One region of the Blautia sp. AM29-29 genome, then DNA from elsewhere that is predicted to be linked to it. Evidence: riboswitches for the same ligand, from Rfam matches in the RefSeq annotation. Region 1 holds a riboswitch; each other region holds the start of a gene.

Region 1 (7,645 bases):
ATCAGTGAAAGCAAATGCTTACTGGAAGAAAGAATTTTGCCCAGATAATCCTGAACCCTATTTTTGTCATCAATATTACTTACAGCCAGTGTCGTAAATCCAATAATCGCATTCATTGGTGTCCGAATATCATGAGACATATTGGAAAGAAAAATACTCTTCGCCCTATTTGCAGTCTCTGCCGCATGGACTGCCTCAGAAAGAGCCTGGTTCATTTTCCAGTCAGAGGTACGGTCTGACATAACCAGAATATATTTCTTTTCCCCGTTTACCTCACTTCCCATTGCAATATTATGAAACCAGCGCCTTTCCCCTGTCTTCTGATGTATAGATTCAAAATCCCACTCCTGCTGTTCATGAACCGGAATTTCTTTCAGATGATTCTTCTGCGAGTCTTCGGAATCTGCAGGGTGCAGTTTTCTTAAAACACGAATATCCTTGCGGATCTGTTCTACTGTAATACCCAGCAGTTTTTCCGCATTAGGGCTGATGTAATCCGTCTGATATGTTTGGGCATCCAGCATCAGGAAAACGTCATCCACATTCATGGAAAGCTTTTGAAACAGCTCATCACGGTACCGGATCTCCGCATCCTTTCTTCTGAGATTTGTCCTGTTTTTCTGGATAATAAGACTGATAAAAAAGGCAGCAATGCAAAGTACAACAGCTCCAACAAGAAGCATCGTGGTAAACTGCAGATTATTCATACTGGCATTGACAATATCAGACTGGACAAGTCCCAGAAACATCCAGTCCTGAATATCCGATTTTTCATAGACCAGATAATAATTTCTTCCATCCAGATTCAGCAACATCGCATCAGTATGTCCCGCTTTAAACTTCTCCAAAAGGACATTGATCTCTTTTTCAGACATATCAGAATGCCTTCTCAGAAAGCCGAAGAAATTATACACGTTCCCCCATAACTCGGAAGAATGAGCAATTACAACACGACCATCCGAATGAACAATAAAACTCTGAGCATTTCCATGGAAAGCAGAAATATCCAGCACATCTACGATATCAGAATTTTCATAAGCAATGGCAATTGCATCGTATTCAAATCCCTGATAAATTCCATGAGCCTCAGGTGTGGCAAAAACAAGCTGCTGGGATTTTCCGGGAACTGCTACATTCGCGATCACATCTTTTCCCTGCCGGATCTCCTCTTCAATATTTTCCTGCAATCCAAGGTACCCAGTTTCTCCTGTTACCCTCTTATAGTCTCCGACCGCTGATAGAAAATAGAAGTCTAAAAAACCTGCATCTTCCTGTGCTTGCTCTATATAATCAAGGATTTCGCTTTCACCAGAGATATTCTGCAGATTTTCACCCTAAATATGGAGGTAAGTCAGGTTCTTATTTGTCAGTTCTCTCAGCATCTGATCAGACTGATGAAAAACTTCCGTCAGATGAGAAACACTTTCCTCATAAATAGATTTCGACATAAACTTATAATATCGGAAAACAGCCAGAACAACTCCTATAAAGAGAAGAAGAAAGGCAACTATTCTCAATCCTTTTTTCCTGACAGGTTTCTTTCTATTTCTATTAGAATTCTTAACATCCATTCTTCTCACCTCAGGGTTATGTAATCTTCAGCTTCTGCAAGAACGGCATTGCCACCTGAAACATATGCTGTCCAGGTATCTTTCACAGAGGTAGCTTCTCCATCAAATATCATATTTTCATCTACAGGATAAGTTTCCATATGCTGCGGTGTGGCAAGACAGGTCACCGTGAAAGCATCCTCATCCCGAACTGCCTTTCCATCCTTTGTAACTTTACTTAATGTATAGCCATCTTCCGTTTCATTAATTTCCACAGAAATACCACTAACCACTGGCAAAGAACCACGGTTAAACGGAATAAATCCTCCCTCATAGCCTTCTACAAAGTTTTTGATCATTTCTTTCAGCTCAGCCCCACTCATCTTGCTGCTGTAAGCCGCCAGACCATTTGGCATGATCATGTCACCTGCCATTTTTTCTGTGTAGCCGGCTTTCAGCACATTTCCCGTAAAGCTGTTTCCGGTTACGATCAGCACATCTGACCCATAGATGCCACGTAGCGTGTTTGCCATAACAGAATATGCTGCATTTCCTCCACTGCTGTGGAAACGGTTGGAATACGACTTCTGTGAATCCAGCACGATATCCTCAGAAGCAGTTTCTTCCTCAAGAAGCTGAGAATTAAATGACTGGTATGCCTGCCCTGCATCGTATTCTCCTAAGATCATCTTCGAAACCACATCCTTGGAAACAGAGAAAAAGTCATTTGACGCAATACGGATATACATATGGTTTTCTTCGATCACAGGTTTTATATCTTTCAGATATTCCGTAAGCTGCATATCCACCTCCTGACTGTAGCTTAACAGATCCTGTCCATCATAAACAATCCTGTTCTGCGCATCCTCTGAAAACATTGTATCCAGTACCTCCATTGCTTTCTTTCTGCGTGTTTCATCCTTTGTCAGATCACGGTTTAAGGCCACCTGGAAATATGGCGTAGTCATAATCCACTTTTCACCGTTCTCCTGAAAGAATGGCAGGAATGTTGTGTTAATGCCCGATCCTGGAACATTTTTACACCGGAAGAACTGCCAAAGTACATGGCAAGCTTGCTACTTTTGTACATCTCAACAATATCATCATAATCCATATTCAGATCTTCCTGACTAAGCCCTGTATCCTGAATAAACTGTTCCATACGTTCAAAAGCCTCTGGCCAGACGGTATCGTCCAGACCTTCTCTCTTTGTATTTTCCGGGTCACTGTAGACCGTCCGCCACTTGCGTCCTTCCACAGAAGACAACTCTGATATAGACAGACCCTGCAGTGTTTCCATACAGGTATAATCATAAGAATAGTCTGCCGTAAATCCACGAACACCCACTTTGTCAAATGCCTGGCAGGCGGAAACAAAACTCTCGTAATCTGTTGGCAACGGGATACCATACTTTGCAAAAAGATCTTCGTTCACTACAAAACCATGTGCATCCGCACACACAGGAAGCCAGTTTACGCTTCCATCCTCGTTCCTGAAATTGCTAAGGTAGGTATCATAGACAGCACCTGCCGCATTGGTTGTGGAAAGGTCCATCAGACTGTCTTTCAGGGGACTTGCATCATGCAGGGAAAAACGACAGCAGGTTATAATATCCGGCAATCCACCGTTTTCATCAAGAAACTTATAGAAATCCAGATCATTATTCCCTACTACAAATTCAACATTGATATCCGGGAGCTGTTCCTGGATGTATGGTGCATATTTTTCATACAGGTTTGTGTTCCATAAATACACCGTGATGGTTTCTTCGTCTTCTTTTTTTGCACTCTTCTCGCCACATCCTGACAAAAGTGATAAAGAGGTCACCATCACTAAACATACAGACAAAACCTTGCTCCATCTTTTCTTTTTCATTACAAGTCCCCCTAATAAAATTTATTATTGTCACGTCTATGAAATAACACCACAAAAAAGCACTGTCAGACAGACAGTGCACCTCATTTTATGCAACTGGCTGCCATTTTACAGGCCCTGTAGCTTTGCGTCCCAGACTTTCATCTGGTTTGCCGATTTCCATATTATAGCTTTAATACTTATGCAAAAAACTGGTTTTATTATACTATAGCACTCTACTGTACACAAGAAAAACATTACCGTTTTAACGCCAAAAAATAAAAAAAGAACAGCCGATACATATACTCGAACTGTTCTTCTACTTCCGAAGTCCACGCAGCATTGACATTACTGTTTCCTGCTCATTTGTACTCAGATCGTTCCATATCCCTAGAACTTCTTTCTGTTTTTCTGTCAGATTCTCTGAATTACCTTCCTGAAAAAACTGCGATAATGTCACGCCCAAAGCTGCACATATTTTTTCAAGTGTGATCAGCGACGGCAGGTTTTCCTGCGCCATGATTCTTCCCAGTGACGACTGGGAAATTCCTGACAGCTGCGATAATCTATATTTAGTGTCTGCTGATTAAGTTGCAAACACTTCTCTTGTTTCCTTTTTTTCTTCAGCTCAGGAAGTTTTCAATAATGACGTTTTCCGCCTCCGCTTCCGTCATGCCGAGCGTTCTGAGTTTCAACAGCTGCTCGTCATTGATCCGTCCGATCGCCGCCTCGTGGATGATTGCCGCATCCACATGTTTTGCCTGGATCTCCGGAATAGATCCGACCTGTGCGTGATCCATGATGATAGAATCGCACTGGATATGGGCGTGGCATTTGTTTTTGCCGACTGCCTTCGGATGGAAGACCTGGGAGGAATTGCCCTTTCCGACAGAACGTGAAATAATCTGTGCGGAAGAACCGCTTCCGTTCATACATACTTCAATATCCGACTCTGCCTTCTGGTCACCGTCTGTCATCAGACGTTCGAGCACGAACAGTTTGGAGTTTGCATCCATCACAACATTCGTCGTACGAATTGTTGAGTCAACGCCCTTAATCTGTACGGTATCCAGCGTAAAAACGGAATTTTCTCCGATTTCAATATTTGTCACCGGGTTCAGAATCCGCTGTCCCGTTCCGTTTCCCTCTCCGTAATGCTTTTCCTCGTAGCGCACGTTGGCATTTTTTCCTACATGGAACGTATGGATACCGTCGTGCCGGCTGTCGTTGCAGCCGCCGTTGTGAATGCCGCAGCCCGCTACAATCGTAACATCGGCGCCGTCCGCAACGTAGAAATCATTGTAAACAAGATCCGTCATACCGGAAACGCTGACGACAACCGGGATAAATACTTTTTCGCCTTTTGTCTCGCCGTCAATCAAAATATCAATGCCCGGCTTATCCTCTTTTTTGCGGATTTTGATATGTTCACTGTCACCATGGCAGAGCGGAATGCCGTTCTGGCGGAGATTGTATGCCCCTTTCTGCTCAAATCCCTCGCTGATCTGATTTAATACGCCCTGGGTTGTCTCATCTACCTGTACCATCAGCATGTGCCTCCTTCCTGGCCGCACATCCGGCCTGTTTTCTGCTGGAACAGGGTCGGCAGTACGTCTTCCTTTGTACCGTATTCTTTCACCTGGCCGTCCTCGATCACCATGATCTTGTCTGCCATCTGGATAATGCGTTCCTGATGGGAAATGAGAATCAGACATTCTTTTTTCTCTTTGTGGATTTCTTCAAACCGCCTGATCAGCATGGAAAAGCTCCACAGGTCAATGCCGGCCTCCGGCTCATCGAAAATGCTGACCTTATGCGGTTTTGCAAGCACCGTTGCGATCTCCAGACGCTTCATCTCTCCTCCCGAGAGCGTACCGTCCATCTGACGGTTCAGGTAATCGGCAGAGCAGAGTCCGACGGCGGAGAGGAGTTTACAGCTCTCGGCTTCCGTCAGTTCTTTTCCGGCTGCCAGCGACAGCATTTTTTTCACCGTCATTCCTTTAAAACGCGGCGGCTGCTGGAATGCATAGCCGATGCCGGCGTTTGCACGGTGGTCAATATCATAACCGGTAATATTTTCCTCATCCAGGAAGATTTCTCCGCCATTGGCGTCCTCAATTCCTGCAAGCACTTTGGCCAGCGTTGATTTTCCGCCACCGTTCGGTCCTGTAATCACCAGCATTTCCCCGTCCTTTACCTCAAAACTGATGTGGTTGACGAGGCAGCGTTTTCTTCCCTCTTCGTTTACTTCAAAGGTAAGATTGTCTACTTTCAGCATATTTGCACCTCTTTTGTTTTCACTCTTTGCAGGGATAATCCCCCTTTCAAAAACTCTACTCCTTCTCCTAAAATCTGTCAATTATTTGTTGTGGTTTTGAGAGACTCTTTTGTTTTATGCAGTGATTTTTCCCGTAACATTTTCTTTTCCTGCATTCTTTTTCGTTTCTTCTGGATCGCATGCTGTGTTTGCGGTATAATGAGGGTAATATTTCATCGGGAGGTTATCGTATGCGTGTACTTATTACAGGAACCAGCTCCGGAATCGGAAAGGCGATTGCGGAGAAATTTTTAAAAGAAGGCTTTGATGTTACCGGATTTGACCGGAAGGAGGCTTCCATCAGCCAGGATTCGTATACTCATTTCTGCCTTGATATCCGCGACAGGGAACAGTATCCGGCGCTTGCGCCTTTCGATATTGTCATCAACAACGCCGGTGTGCAGAACGAGGATGATATTGATATCAATTTAAAGGGAACCATCGCAATCACAGAGGCGTATGGCATTCATGACACCATCCGCGCCGTCCTTATGATCGGCTCGGCCAGCGGCCATACCGGAGCTGAGTTTCCGGAATACACGGCAAGCAAGGGCGGTGTGCTCGCCTACACGAAAAACGTGGCACTCCGCATTGCACCGTATGGCGGAACGTGCAACAGCCTTGATTTCGGCGGCGTACTGACCGAGTTGAATCTGCCTGTCACAGAAGACCAAAAGCTCTGGGATCAGATCATGGATCTGACACCGCTGAAACGGTGGATGACCGTCGAGGAAACGGCGGACTGGGCGTATTTTATGACCGTGACGAACCGGTTCTGCACGGGACAGAATATTCTGATCGACGGACTTGAGGCGGGAAACGCACACTTTGTGTGGCCGGATGAATGATTTGTTAATTTCCTGTACAAGCAAAAAACAGATTCCCTGCACGGAAGCTTTTGGGGCTTTTCCGCTGCCGGGCTGCCTGTTTCTTTTCATTTCTTTTCTTACGCTTTTTCAAACACCAGAATTTTCTCTGCGAATTTGTGGATGATCGGCATCCACATCACCAGCTTGTAGATGGGATTCAGCGTTTCCATACCGCGGGCGATGTTGTCGTCTTTTACTTTTCGGAAACCGGCGGCAATGTCGCCCAGGTCTGCAAAGCTGTTCGCACCCCAGGTAAACGTCGCGCCCGTCGCCTGAATAGATTTTTCGATGTTTTCTTTCTTTACAAAGTACGGGCACAGCGTTTCCATGCAGACGTAGGCATTGTCGAAATGATCGCGGATGATGGCGAGCATCATTCTGACCTCATCCGCTTTCATGTACATGGTCAGACCTTCGATAATGAAAAGCATTTTGCCCCACACTTTTACCTGATCGGCCCATGCCGGGTCGAGCACGGAACACGCAATCGTGGAAACGCGGCCGGATTCCTGATAGATCGAATCGCGCACCTCAATCGTCTCCGGCAGATCGAGATTGTACCAGGTAATTTTTCCATTATCCATGCGGTAAAAACGAGTGTCCAGACCACAGTCGATGTTGACGACGGTACAATCCGGGTTTTTTCGGATAAAGTCGCTGACCAGCTCATCAAACACAACACTCCGCGCTACGATTCCGCCGCTCATTGCTGTGTCCTTTTTCGCATTGCTGAAATCATAGTCGATGCGGTCAATCAGCTCTTCTGCTTTGGTGTCGCGGAACTTGTTTTTCGGATTTCTGCTGTGCATGGCACGGGCGTAGAAGCACTGCAGCATCGTCTCGGCAGTTCCGTTCAGTTTTGGTTTTATTTTTTCATTGCTCATTCTGGGTGATCTCCCTTCCATTTCACCGGTTCCGTCCCGGTCTTATTTTATTTCGGATTTTCCACCTTGTCCCCCACGAACCAGTAATCACAGACCTCACCGCTGCCTGCCAGTGTATGGTCACGGTAGAGCTTCGCGTGCATCAGGGCTGCTGTCTTGTAATCAATGTC
Region 2 (7,645 bases), on a different contig from region 1:
AAAGGTGGCTTTTTTGGGACGGGCACAGATAGAAACCATTTTTTCGGGAAACGGTTCGGGAGCATCCAAATCCCTTGCAAACAAGAATCTCTTATGTGAATGTGAAAAAAGAGGAATCTGTGCAGAAGCAGGGTTAAAACAATTTTACACCAGCCATCAAAAAAACGAATCGGAAAAGTTTGTGATTGACGGTATTGATATTACAAATGTAGAAAATATGAACTGTGGTTTTATGTATGAGATCTTTGGAAAATATCAGCCGATGTGGACAGAGTATCACATTCCGGAGCAGCTGATGCAAAAAGCCAGGGAGTTTACCGATACCGCTGTTTTTGTGCTGGGAAGGAATGCCGGTGGGGAAGAATGTGACAGACACATCGAAGGTGATTATGAACTTACCGAATCCGAAAAAGAACTGCTGGAACAGGTGTGCTGTGTTTTTCCACATGTGATCGTTGTACTGAATATTAATGGAATGATCGATATGCAGTGGGTGAACGCCTATTCCGCAATCAAGGCCGTGGTGTTTCTGGGAATTCCGGGCGAAGAAGGCTGCGGAGCATTAGCTGATATTTTGACGGGGGCTGTGAATCCATCTGGCAAATTAAGCTTTTCCATGGCAGAGTCTTTCAAAGACTACCCGACAGCAGAAAATTTCACCTGGAATAAAGAACAGGAAGATGAAATTTTAACTTACGAAAATTATGGACTGGATGCAAAGGCAAATGGAAGTACAGGATATACGAAAAGCCCGGTAACGGTGTATCAGGAAGACATTTATCTGGGGTATCGCTATTTTGATACTTTTCGGAAACAGGTATTGTACCCCTTTGGATATGGAATGTCTTACACATCGTTTACGATTCTTCCGAAAGAGATGAAACAGGAAAAAGAAGAGCTGGAATTTATTACGGAGGTAACAAATTCCGGAAATTATGCAGGAAAAGAAACGATACAGCTTTATTTGTCCTGTTCTGGTACAGAGTCGGAAAAACCGGAAAAAGAATTAAAAGGCTTTGCAAAAACGAGACTTCTTGCTCCGGGGGAGAAGCAGAATATTTCGATTCGAATATCCATGCAGGATCTGGCAGGATATGTTGAGACATCTGCATCATATATCCTGGAAAAGGGAAAATATCAGTTTTTTATCGGAAATTCATCCCGTGAGACAATTTTTGCAGGAGAAATCCAGATAAGAGAAGATTACATAATTAAAAAATGTGTGAATCGTCTTTGCGTACAAAACTGCAATGTAGAGCATTTGCAGGTACTATCTGCAAGAGAAGGACGAAAAAAGGTCCGAATGCATGAAAAGAAAAAAGAAGAGACCGATGGTTTAAAAGAGCAGGAAAGATATGATCTTTTACGGGATGAAATGGAACAAGTAAAAAATTTCAGTATCGAACAGCTGGCTGCATTGTGTGTGGGGTATGGACCTGGGATTCCATTTGCAGCGTTCAGCAAACAGGAACAGCCGGAAACTATATTGGATGGTCAGGGAAATCCACTGACCAAAAACGATCATCCAGTCGGAGCAAAAGGATATGTCTCCCCGGCTATGCCAGAAAAAGGTATTCATTCCATTTTTTATAAAGATGGACCGGCAGGTGTGGGAACGGGGGCCTGGCCAACGGCTATGCTGATTTCCTGCGCATTCAATAAAGAACTGTGGGAAGCGTTTGGAAATGCGGTTGGCGCAGAGTGCGAAAAGAAAGCGGTTGACGTATGGCTGGCACCAGCAGTCAATCTGCACCGGAATCCGCTTTGCGGGCGAAATTTTGAATATTTTTCGGAGGATCCTTATCTGACCGGAATCTGTGCGGTCCAGATTACAAAGGGCGTTCAGGAAAATCATCCTGTCCGCGTCTGCCCCAAACATTTTGCCGTGAATGAACAGGAAACGTATCGAAGAGGAAGTGCGAAGAAGCGGTACGATGCGGTAGATTCCATCCTTACGGAACGTGCATTGCGGGAACTTTATCTGAAACCTTTTGAAATGTTGGTTCGAGATGCCGGAGTATCTTTTATTATGACATCGTTTAATAAAATTAATGGGGTTCTTGCAGCTGGAAATCGAGATTTGTGTACGCATATTTTACGGGAAGAATGGAACTTTGATGGTGTTGTCGTTACTGACTGGGGCGATATGGATATTGTCGCAGATGGCGGCGATGCTGTGGCAGCGGGAAATGATATCGTGATGCCGGGTGGCCCGCCGGTGATCCGGCAGATTTTGCAGGCCTATCAGGAGAGACGGATTACCAGAAAAGATCTGGAAAGGAGTGTTGCAAGATTGTTACATGTTCTGAAGTTATTTGAGAAAGGGGAGCGTATTTAAATGAAATCATATAGGGATCATACACTGGGTGCCAAAGAAAGAGCCTCTCTTCTGCTCAAAGAAATGAGCCTTGACGAAAAGATGGCACAGATTAACTGTGTTTTTCCTTTTGATCAGGATGCCTATAACTTTGAAAAAATTCAGCAGGAGACAAAATACGGAATGGGAGAAGTAAGCACGCTGGAAATGCGCAGGATGGAGACACTTGATGAAGTGGCTGCATGGCAGAGAAAAGTGCAGAAGATTGTGATGGAAAACAGTGCCCATCAAATACCGGCAATCTTTCATATGGAAGGATTGTGCGGGGCCTTCATTCAGGACTCCACCAGTTTTCCGTCTGGGATTGGCAGGGGAGCAAGCTTTGATCCCAAGCTGGAAGAACAGATTGCAGAAATTGTGAGCAGACAGGAAACGGCCTGTGGTATTACCCATATACTGGCACCGGTTCTGGATGTGGCAAGAGATCCGCGTATGGGCCGTTTTGGAGAAAGTTATGGAGAAGATGCTTCCCTTGTAAGTGCGATGGGGGCAGCGTATACGAAAGGAATACAAAAGAATACAGTTGCTTCAAGAAAAGCAGAAAGTGTGGCAAAACATTTTGTGGCTTTTCATAATTCGCAGGGTGGAATTCATGGAACACACAGCGAAACGCCGACGCGACTTTTAGAAGAAGTGTTTGCAAAACCTTTCCAGGCAGCAATCACAGAGTCAGATCTGAAAGGTATTATGCCTTGTTATTGCGCTGTGAATGGAGAAGATGTATCTGCTTCTCATAACATGCTTACGAAACTGCTTCGGGAAAAAATGGGATTTGACGGCATGTGCATCAGCGATTACGGTGCAGTGGGAAATGCGCATAGTGTACATCATATTGGAGAAACATTTGAAGAAGCCGGTGCGATGTGTCTTCATGCGGGAATGGATATCGAGATGCCGTCCTGTACTGGCTATAATGAGAAATTAAAAGAGATGTTTTCAAGTGGAAAACTGGATATCCATATTTTGGATACAGCGGTTTTGCGGGTTCTGGAGGGAAAATTCAGAATGGGCTTATTTGAAAATCCCTATGCGCTGGAAGGAAAAGAGCTTCATGCTCTTGTAATGCAGGAAGCAGACAGGAACACTTCCCTGCGGTCGGCCAGAGAATCCATGGTACTGCTGAAAAATGACGGCGTATTGCCGATTGCGGCAAAAGGGAAAAAAATCGCGGTGATCGGACCGCATGCCGGGTATGCCAGAAAAATGTTTGGTGGATACACACATATGTGTATGATGGAGTCTACCTATGCGATTGCCAATTCTATTGCAGGTGTAAGCGGAGTTGTACAGGCAGATGCAGATGAGATTATTACGGTTCCGGGAACCAATATTCAGTCTGATGAGACAGAGCAGTTTGATCAGATCCTGAAAAGACAGAAACCGCAATGCAGAAATCTGTATGAAGAATTCCAAATCCGCTTTCCGGAAAGTGAGATTTTATATGCATATGGCTATCCGATTGCAGGAAACGACGAAAGTCATTTTGAAGAAGCGCTGCAGGCAGCAAAGCAGGCAGACATTGTGATACTGACGCTTGGCGGTAAGCACGGAACGTGTTCCATGGCATCAATGGGAGAAGGAATTGACAGTACTGATATTAACCTTCCAAAATGTCAGGATGCATTTATTCGCAAGGCTGCGCAGCTTGGAAAACCATTGGTTGGCGTTCACTTTGATGGAAGACCGATTTCCAGTGATGCTGCAGAGGAATATTTAGATGCTATTCTGGAAGCATGGAGTCCATCAGAAACAGGAGCAGAAGCAGTAGTTGATATTTTAACCGGAATATATAATCCGGGAGGAAAACTTCCGGTTACCGTTGCTTATGGAGTGGGACAGCTTCCGGTTTATTACAATCATCCATATGGTTCCTCCTGGGATCAGAGCGGCAGTATCGGTTTTGCCAATTATGTGAATATGCCGCACAGACCGAGATATTATTTTGGATACGGACTGTCGTATACAACATTTACATATTCGGATTTACATATCTCGATGGGAAATGAAAAGGCAGCAGATACGGTTCAGATCTCCTGCGCTGTTGAGAACACGGGAAGCTGTGAAGGAGATGAGGTTGTCCAGCTTTATTTACGAGATGAATATGCCAGCCTGACAAGACCAGTAAAAGAACTGGCAGGTTTTAAGCGCATTCACCTGCGAAAGGGCGAAAAGAAAACGGTATGCTTTGAGGTGAAAACGGATCAAATGGCTTTTCTGGACATTGATATGCACTGGAAAGTGGAAAAAGGACGATATGCAGTAGAGGTCGGAAGTTCTTCAGAAGATATTCGTTTAAGAGGAAGCTACTGTGTGAAAGAAAATAAATGGGTTGCGGGAAGAAATAGAGCGTTTTGGGCAAGTGCCGCAGCGAAATAAAAAGAACAGAACCGGATGCCATTTTATACAAAGCGGCATTCGGTTCTGTTCTTGCGGTATTCCCGTGGGGAGCAGTTCATTTTTTCACGGAAACATTTTCCGAAATAGGACTGCTGGCTGAAGCCGGTCTGCAGGACGATCTGTCTGATGGGAAGTGTGGTTTCTGTTATCTCCGTGATTTGTTTTCTATGTTTTGGCAATATCTTAATAATTTCTGCAGATATTTTCATATTATTTTTTCGATATAATAAGTATACTTGCTGTAAAAAGGATTGTAAAGGTAGTCTAAATGGACAATAATAGTTTATCACATACAACGTGGAATTGTAAGTACCATATGAACCAGAGCAGGAAAACCTGCCGTCGCTGATCACACTTGAAAAAATATGTGTAGCTTTGGGCGTGACATTATCGCAGTTTTTTCGAGAAGATAATTCAGAGAATCTGACAGAAAAACAGAAAGAAGTTCTAGGGATATGGAATGATCTGAGTACAAATGAGCAGGAAACAGTAATGTCAATGCTGCGTGGACTTCGGAAGTAAGAGAACAGTTCGAGTATATGTATCGGCTGTTCTTTTTTTGTTTTTGAACGTTAAAATGTTAATTTTTTTCTTGTGTATAGTAGAACACTAAAGTATAATAAAATCAGTTTTTTACATAAGATTAAAGCTATAATAAGGAAATTGGCAAACCAGATGAAAGTCTGGGACGCAAAGCTACAGGGCCTTTAAAATGGCAGCCAGTTGCATAAAATGAGGTGCACTGTCTGTCTGACGGTGCTTTTTTACGGTGTTATTTCATAGACGTAACAATAATGATTTTATCAGGAAAGAATGAGGAAAATAAAAGTATGAAAAAGGCAAAACGTTGTCTGATAGCAGTGGTGTCAGGTGTACTTGTAGCATCTGCTGTCTTGTCTGGATGTGGACAGTCAAAGAAAGAAGTATCTATAAATGATGATCATCTTACCGTTTATCTGTGGGAAAATCGTTTGATGAAAAATATTGCACCCTATATCCATGAACAGTTTCCAGATCAGGATATTGAATTTATTATAGGTAACAATGATACCGATTTATACAGTTATTTTAAAGAACATGATGAATTACCGGATATTATAACAGTACGTCGATTTTCTGGAACAGATGCACAGGACTTACAGCCTTATCTTATGGATTTTGCTTCTTATGATGTTGTTTCCAAGTATTATTCTTATGCGGTGCAATATTATAAGAATGCGGAGGATGAAATCCAGTGGCTGCCAATCTGTGGTATTCCGCAGACGATCATTGCCAACAAAACACTGTTTGATCAGTATGGCGTAAAGATTCCAGAAAATTATGAGGAATATGTACAGGCATGTCAGCAGTTTTATGATAATGGCATAAAACCGTATTCCATGGATCTTGGTGAAGACTGGTCTAATAATGAAATCATCCAGGCTGCAGCAATCGGTGAGTTTACAAGCCTGGATGGTATTGAATGGCGAAACGGTGCAGAGACTGCAGCGGATGAAGTAAAGTTTGATGATGTATTATGGAAACGTATTTTTTCAGAAACCAGTCAGTTTCTTAAGGACTCGCATTTTGGTAAAGAAGATATCAATATTGATATCAATACAGGAACCCAGATGTTTGTCGAAGGAAAATCAGCAATGTTTCATGGACATCCGACGGTTATGCAGCAGCTGCAGAAACAGATGGATGCGGAGCTGATCCGTATTCCTTACTTTTCACAGACATCGGATGAATCCTATGTGTACATGACTCCGTCCTTAAACATTGCATTTAACAAAAACCTGGAAAAAGATCGGGAGAAACTGGATACTGCGCTGGATGTGCTGGATTGTATGATTTCAGAAGAGGGGCAAAAGCTGATTGCGGATGGAAGCGGTGTTATTTCATTGAATACAGATGTTCCAACCATGATGCAGGATGTGCCTGGACTGGAAGAGGAAATTAATCATAATGCTGTTTATATCCGATATTCCGCTCAAAAATCATTTGATGCAAGTCTTGAGGCTGTTCACGGATTACTGTCAGGGGAAATGGATGAAATACAGGCTTATGATACTTTTCGCAGTGTAATGAATCGTAAAGATCCAGAAGAAAAAGCAACGGTGAATTTTGAAAATGAATATTCCATTTCACTGAACGATAGAAATGGCCGTGATGCAGCATCTTCCATTTTAACTACGATCAGAGAAGAAAATGATGCACAGCTGGCTCTGGCACCATATTATTTCACTTCTTCTATGTACAAAGGAGAATGCACCAGCAGCCGGGTTGGCATGATGACAGCGAAGAGTTCAGATACACCATTATATGTTGCAAAAATCAATGGTAAACAGGTTTATGAACTCGTGGAAAATTATCTTGCTGATGCTGATGAGAATTTTTACGTAACCAATAAATACGAATTACCAATTGCATCCGGTATGAAAATGATCGTCAATCAAGAGGAAAGTGGATTTTCGTTAAAGGACTTAACAGTTAATGATAAGAAAATAGACAAAAAAAAGGAATACTCGATTCTTCTTACAGACACCACAATGTCTGTTTTGAAAAAAATAAATCTGAAATGTGAGATTGAGCAGCTTAAAGATACAACATTATCAAGTGCATGGACCGAAGCAATGTCAAATGGACAGCAGCCGTCAGCACCGGAAGATTATATAGAGGTTGAACAGTAAAAGTGGAGATAGAACAAAAGGTAAACAAAAGAAAAAAAATAACAAGGCTGTTGCTTATACTACTTATGATTCTTTTAAGCTTAGTTTGTATCAAGTATCTTATAAGTAAGTCTAATAAGTATATCAGCGAAAATGGAAAAAGCAGTATGGGAGCTGTTGTTGAACAGATACAGCAGACCTATGATCTTCAGGTGAGTGG
Region 3 (7,645 bases), on a different contig from region 1:
GCTGATCATTGCCGTTGCGTTCTGGAAATTTTAAACGTCTCAACCTCCACAACCCGCTCTTTCCCTCTCGTTCCCCAGATCATCAGATGGACCTTATATTCCACCGAATCCCGTGCATAAAAGAATGGCTCCTCGCGCAGCAATGATGCGCGTTTTCCTTCGGCTTCCAGTATCTTTTTCCGTTTCATTGCCTGCTCCTGGATTTTTCGGATCTGGGTTCCTTCTTCGCCGGTGAAGCGTCGTTTCGGATAATTCTGTGCTTCGCGGGCCAGTTTTTTTTCCAGTAAATCCACGACTTTCGCGTGGCGGCTCGTATGCAGCAGTTTTGCGATCTGTTTTGCGAGGAGTTTTCCCTGCCATTTTTCATAAAGTGCAAGATACCACAGCAGCACTTTATCGCCTGCCTCCGATGCCAGTTTTTTCATCTCCGTAATTGCCTCTTCCGTCGCTTCCCACCACGGGCATGACGGTACGAGATACTGATCCGGCACGGCCGGGTAGCAGCAGAAATTGAGCGGCGGGAAATTGGCCAGCGATGCCAGACGCATTTCTTCCTCGGTGCAGAACGCCTCGCCGAGGTATTCCAGCTTGTCCCGCAGGATCGCAATACGGAACTCAATCTGCCGCAGATACTCGTATCCGTCCACCCAGAAATGACCCGTTTTTCCGTAATCAAACAGATGCACTTCCAGTGAAAGGCGGCTGAAAAACAGCGTGCACACCGTCTCTTTCTGCCGCACGATCAGAACGTACTGCTCCCCGTCTTTTTCCAGTGCGGCATCTATTTCTCCCTCGTATTCCTTCTGATACGTTCCCGTCAGCTCCGCGTCATGAAAAACGAGAAAGCTCTCTGCCGCATCGTTCATCAGATAGACAAGCCAGATCTCCTTTTCTCCTCCCCCGTACCGCTCACCCGGAAGCAGCAGCTCGAACTGCCCCTGCGAAAGAAGCACATCCAGCCTTTCCAGTTCCTCGGTCCATGTGATATTTTCTGCAATTTCCATTCCGTGATTCTCCCCTGTTTTCTTTTACTTCCTATGATACACCATAAAAAGGCTCCACTGCAATCCAAAGCAGTAGAGCCCCTTCTCCAAATTTTTCTGTTATTAATCCGTCCCGTTATCCGGCACATGCCGTCCGCACTTTCTCGTCCAGCGTCGTCTGAATCTCTTTTAAATTCACCGGTTTCGGAATATGCCCGCGTCCGCGCACCGCTTGCGGTCCGTTGCAAAAGTATTTGCTGTCATCGCAAAAATCGGAACATCATTGTCCTCACGCACACTGTTTCGAATTTTTTTCGTCGCCTCGATGCCATCCATCACCGGCATCTGCATATCCATGAAGATCGCAAAATAGCTTCCCGGATCCGACGCTTCAAACTGATCCACGGCCTTGGAACCATTCTCCGCCCAGTCCACGACAAGGCCGAGGCTTCCGAGCAGCTCCGTCGCAACCTCTGCATTCAGTGCATTATCCTCCGCAAGCAGAACAGCAGCACACCTGCAATCAGTGCCACCAGATACAGCGGGTGGTCAAACAGATACGCCACGATGGTCGGTGTCTCCACGTTCATGCTCGTAAATGCGGTGATCGCCGGATGGCGGGAAAATGCAAACTCCTCCTCTCGTATTTTCTTTTCGCAGGCAATAAAAAAGCACCATAGATTCTCCTACCGTGCATTTCAGTCATTTCTCCCTATTTATTTTATAAGAAATGTTCCATATTTACGCAGCTGGCTGCCATTTTACAGGCCTTGTAGCTTTGCGTCACAGCCTTTCGACTGCTTTGCCGAGATTCTTTTTTTATTTTAATTCATTGCTGTAAGACTCTCTTCTCCTTTCCCATCGGAATATGATATAATGACCTCTGGATTTTGGCAGATTACTGTTTTTAACATTGGAGGTGTACGATGAAATACAGACTCATGACAGAAAACGATTTAGAATATGTTGTCGAAAAAAATAATGAATACTACAACAATGTCGAAGGCTGCTGGACCTATGAAAAAGCCTATAAGAGAATTTATCAGGTACTCACAATGGAAAATTCCTGAAGTAAACTGCAGAATCGCAAGTATGTGTTTCGTCTTGAAAAAGCAGCAAAAATATAGTATAATATTTTTGTTGCTGACCTGGCTGAAACATTTATAATTTTTGTTTCTGTAGCTCAGTAGGATAGAGTGTCCGCCTCCTAAGAGAAAGCCGAGGCATTCCCCAAAGGGAAAAAATGAAAAACAACTTTCAGTTCGAATCTATTCTGAAAAATGCTAATGGTGACAACAAAGCATTCCCCAAATGGGGAAATGTTCTAATGTTACCGAATCAAAAAAATCTGTAGATTGACAACTCGAAAAAGAGTTGATAATCTTATATATGGCCGAAGGGAAAAATCCCAGAAACCCAGTAAAATCAAGGGGTTGCGGCATGTGTCGTCATAGCTCAGCTGGATAGAGCACTCGCCTCCTAAGCGAGGGGTCGGAGGTTCAAATCCTCTTGGCGACGGGCTTCAAAGCGTTCGAAAATGTTAGCTGGATTAGCTGACAACGAACGCTTTTGTTATTTTCAAATCACGTTCGTGACACAAAATTCCATTCAAAATGATCAATTTCCAGCTAACGCAATCCGATTTTTGTTAGCTGACAGCTAATCAAAATTACCGGTTTGCAAACATGGGTTTTAGAAAGTCCAGCTAACATTTGGGTTCCGCTCTGTTGTCACCCCTTATTCGGGGATGTAAATCAGAGAAAAGGCGGGAAAAGAAACAATCTCTCCCAAACCTGCAAACATGAATTAGCTGAAACAGTATTCAATTCTATTAGCTACAGCTAATGGTCAAACAGCAATGTCTGTTTGGAACTTTACTATCTATAAAAGTTCCAGGCAGGCATTTTTTATTTCCTGAATCCCGGAGGAAAGGAGTCAAGATGACTAAACCAAACAGACAATCAGAAGAAAACGAAGAAAGAATCATAGAAATTGAGATTGAGCGTCTTCGATCGTTCAAAGAGCATCCGTTTCAGGTGAAAGATGATAAGGAAATGTTTCTTCTGCAGGAAAGCATTGAGAAGTATGGAATATTAAATCCGCTGATCGTCAGACCGGTACCGGATGGATACTATGAGATCATATCCGGTCACAGAAGAAAACATGCTGCGGAGAAACTGGGATACCGTAAAGTACCGGTAATCATCCGGGTATTAAGTGAAGATGATTCCATCTTGAGCATGGTAGATTCCAATCTTCACAGAGAAAGGATCAGCTACAGTGAAAAAGCTTTTGCTTACAAACTGAAGAATGACGTATTAAAAAGAAAAAGTGGTCGAAAAAAAAGCCAAGTTGACCACAAAACACCAAGAAAGCGGGCAATAGAAATCATCAGTGAAGATTGTGGTGATAGCCCAAAACAAGTGCAGCGTTATATCTCACTGACAAAACTGATACCGGAAATGTTGCAGAAACTGGATGATGAGATCATTTCTTTTTGTCCGGCTGTAGAGATAGCAGCATTAAGTGAAAAAGAGCAAAAGGAATTGCTTGTAGCAATGGAGTATGCACAGGCGATCCCATCACTCTCACAGGCACAGAGGATCCGGCAACTGAGTAAAGAAAAACAGTTGTCACTGGAAAAGATGGAAGAAATCATGTGTGAAGTGAAAAAGGGTGAGATCACAAGAGTGGCATTCACAAACGAGCAGTTACACAAGTATTTTCCAAATTCCTATACACCGGCGATGATGAAACGGGAAATACTGGCACTGTTGAAATTATGGAAAAAAGAATCATGGGAAAGTTAAAGGAGGAAGAAATCATGAGTAAAGTTATATCCGTAGTAAACCAGAAAGGTGGCGTCGGAAAGACCACCACAACCGTAAATGTAGGCATTGGACTGGCAAGAGAAGGTAAGAAAGTGTTGCTGATCGACGCGGATCCACAGGGAAGTTTAACCGCAAGTCTTGGATATGAGGAACCGGATGATCTTCGCATCACACTGGCAACGATTATGATGGATGTCATTAACGAAGAAGAAATCTCTCTGGAAGATGGTATCTTACATCACCAGGAAAATGTAGATCTACTTCCGGCAAATATTGAGCTTTCTGCCCTGGAAGTAACGATGGGAAATGTTATGAGCAGAGAAATGATCATGAAGGAATATATCGATGCGATAAGAGGCCGATACGATTATATCCTGATCGACTGTATGCCAAGTCTTGGTATGATGACAATCAATGCACTGGTCTCTTCCGATTCCGTGCTGATACCTGTACAGGCCGCATATCTGCCGGTGAAAGGACTTCAGCAGCTGATCAAGACCATTCTTACAGTAAAGAAAAGGCTGAACCGGAAACTGGCGATTGAGGGCATTCTGTTGACTATGGTTGATTTCAGAACCAATTACGCAAGGGACATTGCATCGAGAGTACATACAACATACGGAAGCCAGATAGAAGTATTTGAAAATGTGATTCCGATGTCTGTAAAAGCAGCTGAGACCAGTGCAGAGGGAAAAAGCATCTACATGCACTGCCCGAAAGGAAAAGTTGCCGAAGCATATAAAAACTTAACACAGGAGGTTTTGAAAAATGAAAAATAGAAGTGGCGAAAAGATTAAACTGGCAAGCATTGATGAACTGCTTGGTGTGGTAAATGAAGAATCTGCAATGGAGATAGAGATTAGTAAGATCCATCCGTTTAAAAATCATCCGTTCAAGGTGCTGGATGATGAAAAGATGCAGGATCTGGTTGAAAGTGTAAGGATCAATGGAGTACTGACACCGGTACTGCTTCGAATGGATGATAATGAAGAATATGAAATGGTATCCGGTCACAGAAGAATGCATGCAGCACAGCTTGCAGGACTTACAACTATTCCGGCAATCGTAAGAGAATTATCGGATGATGATGCCATTGTGGCTATGGTGGATGCTAACATTCAGCGAGAGGAATTGTTGCCGAGTGAGAAAGCATTTGCTTATAAGATGAAACTAGAGGCAATGAAAAGACAGGGAGTTAGAACAGATTTAACTTTGTCTCAAAATGAGACGAAGTTGAGATCTGATGAAGTCTTGAGCAAGCAAGTTGGGGAAAGTAGAGCTCAGGTTCAAAGATTTGTACGATTAACAGAACTTATTCCGGAACTTCTTGATCTGGTAGATAACAAGAAGCTTCAGTTTACGGTTGCTGTCAATATCTCCTACATCGATAAGGAAGTACAGGGATGGATCTACGAATATATCAGCGACACCGGATTCATCAAACCAAAACAGATTGCAGCACTCAGAAATCAGCTGAATGATGGACCAATCAATCAGATTCAGATGTTATCGATTTTCAATAACTGTGTGATGGCAAAGAAAGTATCCCGGTCTCTTACTTTCTCAGAAAAGAAACTGACAAAGTATTTTCCGGATGATTATACAGCCAAAGATATGGAGCAGGTGATTGAATCATTATTAGAAAAGTGGATGCAGGAACAGTCCTGTTAAGGAGAGAAAAAGCTAAGAAAACAATGTCAAAGAAGTTTAAAAAGAGGACTTCTTAGCAGAAAATGAAAGGAGGAAATTATGGAGAAAAAAATGACATTTAATTATTTTTACGGTACCGAAGCTGATCAGTTCAGCTTCTACCGCATACCAAAAGCATTATTTACAGACAGCTATTTTAAAGATTTATCAAGCGATGCTAAAATTTTATATGGACTGATGTTGGATCGAATGTCTCTTTCCATCAAAAATCAGTGGTTTGACGACAAAAACAGAGCATATATCTACTTTTCCATCGAAGATATCATGGAATTACTGAACTGTGGCAGAAATAAAGCCATCAAATCCATGAGAGAGCTGGATGACGAAACAGGAATTGGTCTGATTGAGAAACGCAGGCAGGGATTTGGAAAGGTGAATGTTATCTACGTAAAAACCTTTATGCCTGAGAAAACAGATGAGAAAAAATTTGGAGAGGAATTAGAGAAGTTTAAAAAACAAACTTCTGTGAAAAATGAAGAGCCTGCAGAAGTTTACAATTTAAACTTCATGAAGTCCCAAAATCAAACTTCTAGAAGTCCCGAAAACAAACTTCAAGAAGTTTACATTTCAAACCCTAATAATACTAATCTTAGTGATACTGAAATGAATGATAATAAATCTAATCCTATCATATCTGTGGATGAGAAAAGATTTGATAGCGATAACCGCTCTGAGGATTATCAGGCTTATGAAAACCTTGTCAAAGAGACCATTGATTATGAATCACTGGAAGTAACCCATCATGACGATATGCGACAGGTAGATGAAATCGTGAACCTGATCGTAGAAACTGTGATGTGTAAAAATGACAAGATATTGATTGCCAGCAACTGGTATCCGGCATCACTGGTGAAGAAAAAATTTCTGATGCTGACCTATTCACATATCGAGTATGTCTTACACTGTATGCGTGGTAACACCACCAAAGTGAAGAACATCAAGAAATATTTATTAGCATCCCTGTTTAATGCACCGTCTACGATGAACGGGTATTATCAGGCAGAGGTGAACCATGATATGCCAGGACTGGTAAGATAGGAGGTGCACATGTTTATTTTAAAACTTGCTGGGAAAATATTATTACTGCCGGTATGGCTGATCCTTTTTGTGATCGGACTGGCAGTAAAGATGACAGTACAGACTTATGCGGTTGTCAGAGGGATCCTTGGGTTTATATTCACTTTGTTGATTATAGCGACTGCATACTGTTACCATGACTGGGTACAGGTTGCATTTCTGTTTTCGCTGAGTGTAATTCTGTATCTGATCCTTTTTGCAGGAGTGTTCGTAGATACTGTACTGGACATGACAAGAGAACGCATTATTGATTTTATTATATCGTGAGGAGGATATGAAAATGAGCGAAAACAATGATTATATTCAGTTACCACCACTTAAAAAAGACACACCGTCCGATGTGGTAGCATTTATGTGGGAGTACATAAAAGTACCGGAGGATTCAAGAGAAAAAGTTAAGAATCTGCTTAAAGATGCAAATGAAAATGGCGTAAAATTAAGTCATCAGGCACCAACACTGTATGATGTTGTCCCAAAAGAAGAAATTACTGAATTTGAAGAGCTTATGCGCAAAACCATAGCTGACATTGTATCAGAAGCCAGTAGCATTGCCTGTTGGGTGTATGTGCAGAAATATGTGAAACAGAAAACTCTTGACGAAATGCTACAAGAATTGCCAGGAGCAGGCCAGTTTATCATTGTCATGGATACCTGGTTCGAAAGACTGATGGCGGAATAATGGATGCTATGATAGAATAAAGAAAACGATTTGAAGTGCAAATCGGAATTTATAAAGGAGAATATTGATGAAACTATTTTTATGTTCGCATTTTTCAAGTGTAGGAAGTCTGATAAAGGAAGAAATTGAAAATAAGAAAGTCGCATTTATTCCAACAGCTTCGCTGCGTGAAGGCTACACCGGTTATGTCGGCTCGGCTCGAAAATTATTCAAAAAGTTGGGAGCAATCGTAACTGAAATTGATATTTCAACGGAGGCTTATTCAACGATACAGTCTGTTTTTGAAGATGCAGATGTGATATATTTTACCGGCGGAAATTCTTTTTTTCTTATGGACCGGCTCCGTAAAACGGGAACTGATGGGC

The links. A riboswitch is a leader RNA that binds a small molecule or an ion and turns the genes downstream of it on or off. The one in region 1 is predicted to bind cyclic di-GMP.
Positions count from the first base shown of each region.
Region 2: linked by a shared signal. The riboswitch ahead of DW769_RS13705 (ABC transporter substrate-binding protein) and the one ahead of DW769_RS16735 (ABC transporter substrate-binding protein) in region 1 are both predicted to bind cyclic di-GMP.
Region 3: linked by a shared signal. The riboswitch ahead of DW769_RS10705 (response regulator) and the one ahead of DW769_RS16735 (ABC transporter substrate-binding protein) in region 1 are both predicted to bind cyclic di-GMP.

Region 1 is NZ_QUJD01000002.1:190,288-197,932, forward strand. It holds partial or broken gene DW769_RS02550 (response regulator) at 1-1,571, opposite strand, end outside; gene DW769_RS16730 (hypothetical protein) at 1,577-2,518, opposite strand; gene DW769_RS16735 (ABC transporter substrate-binding protein) at 2,515-3,426, opposite strand; cyclic di-GMP riboswitch class I at 3,515-3,590, opposite strand; partial or broken gene DW769_RS02560 (helix-turn-helix domain-containing protein) at 3,725-3,970, opposite strand; gene DW769_RS02565 (SufB/SufD family protein) at 4,029-4,952, opposite strand; gene DW769_RS02570 (ABC transporter ATP-binding protein) at 4,952-5,683, opposite strand; gene DW769_RS02575 (SDR family NAD(P)-dependent oxidoreductase) at 5,914-6,570, shown strand; gene DW769_RS02580 (class I SAM-dependent methyltransferase) at 6,669-7,475, opposite strand; gene DW769_RS02585 (L-2-amino-thiazoline-4-carboxylic acid hydrolase) at 7,523-7,645, opposite strand, start outside.
Region 2 is NZ_QUJD01000020.1:42,835-50,479, forward strand. It holds gene DW769_RS13685 (glycoside hydrolase family 3 protein) at 1-2,338, shown strand, start outside; gene DW769_RS13690 (glycoside hydrolase family 3 N-terminal domain-containing protein) at 2,339-4,753, shown strand; gene DW769_RS17450 (helix-turn-helix domain-containing protein) at 4,777-4,983, opposite strand; cyclic di-GMP riboswitch class I at 5,430-5,505, shown strand; gene DW769_RS13705 (ABC transporter substrate-binding protein) at 5,605-7,446, shown strand; gene DW769_RS13710 (ATP-binding protein) at 7,512-7,645, shown strand, end outside.
Region 3 is NZ_QUJD01000013.1:73,962-81,606, forward strand. It holds gene DW769_RS10700 (DUF3878 family protein) at 6-1,004, opposite strand; gene DW769_RS10705 (response regulator) at 1,179-1,487, opposite strand; cyclic di-GMP riboswitch class I at 1,725-1,800, opposite strand; gene DW769_RS16435 (hypothetical protein) at 1,910-2,053, shown strand; tRNA gene DW769_RS10710 (tRNA-Arg) at 2,428-2,501, shown strand; gene DW769_RS10720 (ParB/RepB/Spo0J family partition protein) at 2,828-3,793, shown strand; gene DW769_RS10725 (ParA family protein) at 3,808-4,593, shown strand; gene DW769_RS10730 (ParB/RepB/Spo0J family partition protein) at 4,583-5,485, shown strand; gene DW769_RS10735 (DUF6017 domain-containing protein) at 5,564-6,562, shown strand; gene DW769_RS10740 (hypothetical protein) at 6,572-6,868, shown strand; gene DW769_RS10745 (hypothetical protein) at 6,876-7,280, shown strand; gene DW769_RS10750 (Type 1 glutamine amidotransferase-like domain-containing protein) at 7,348-7,645, shown strand, end outside.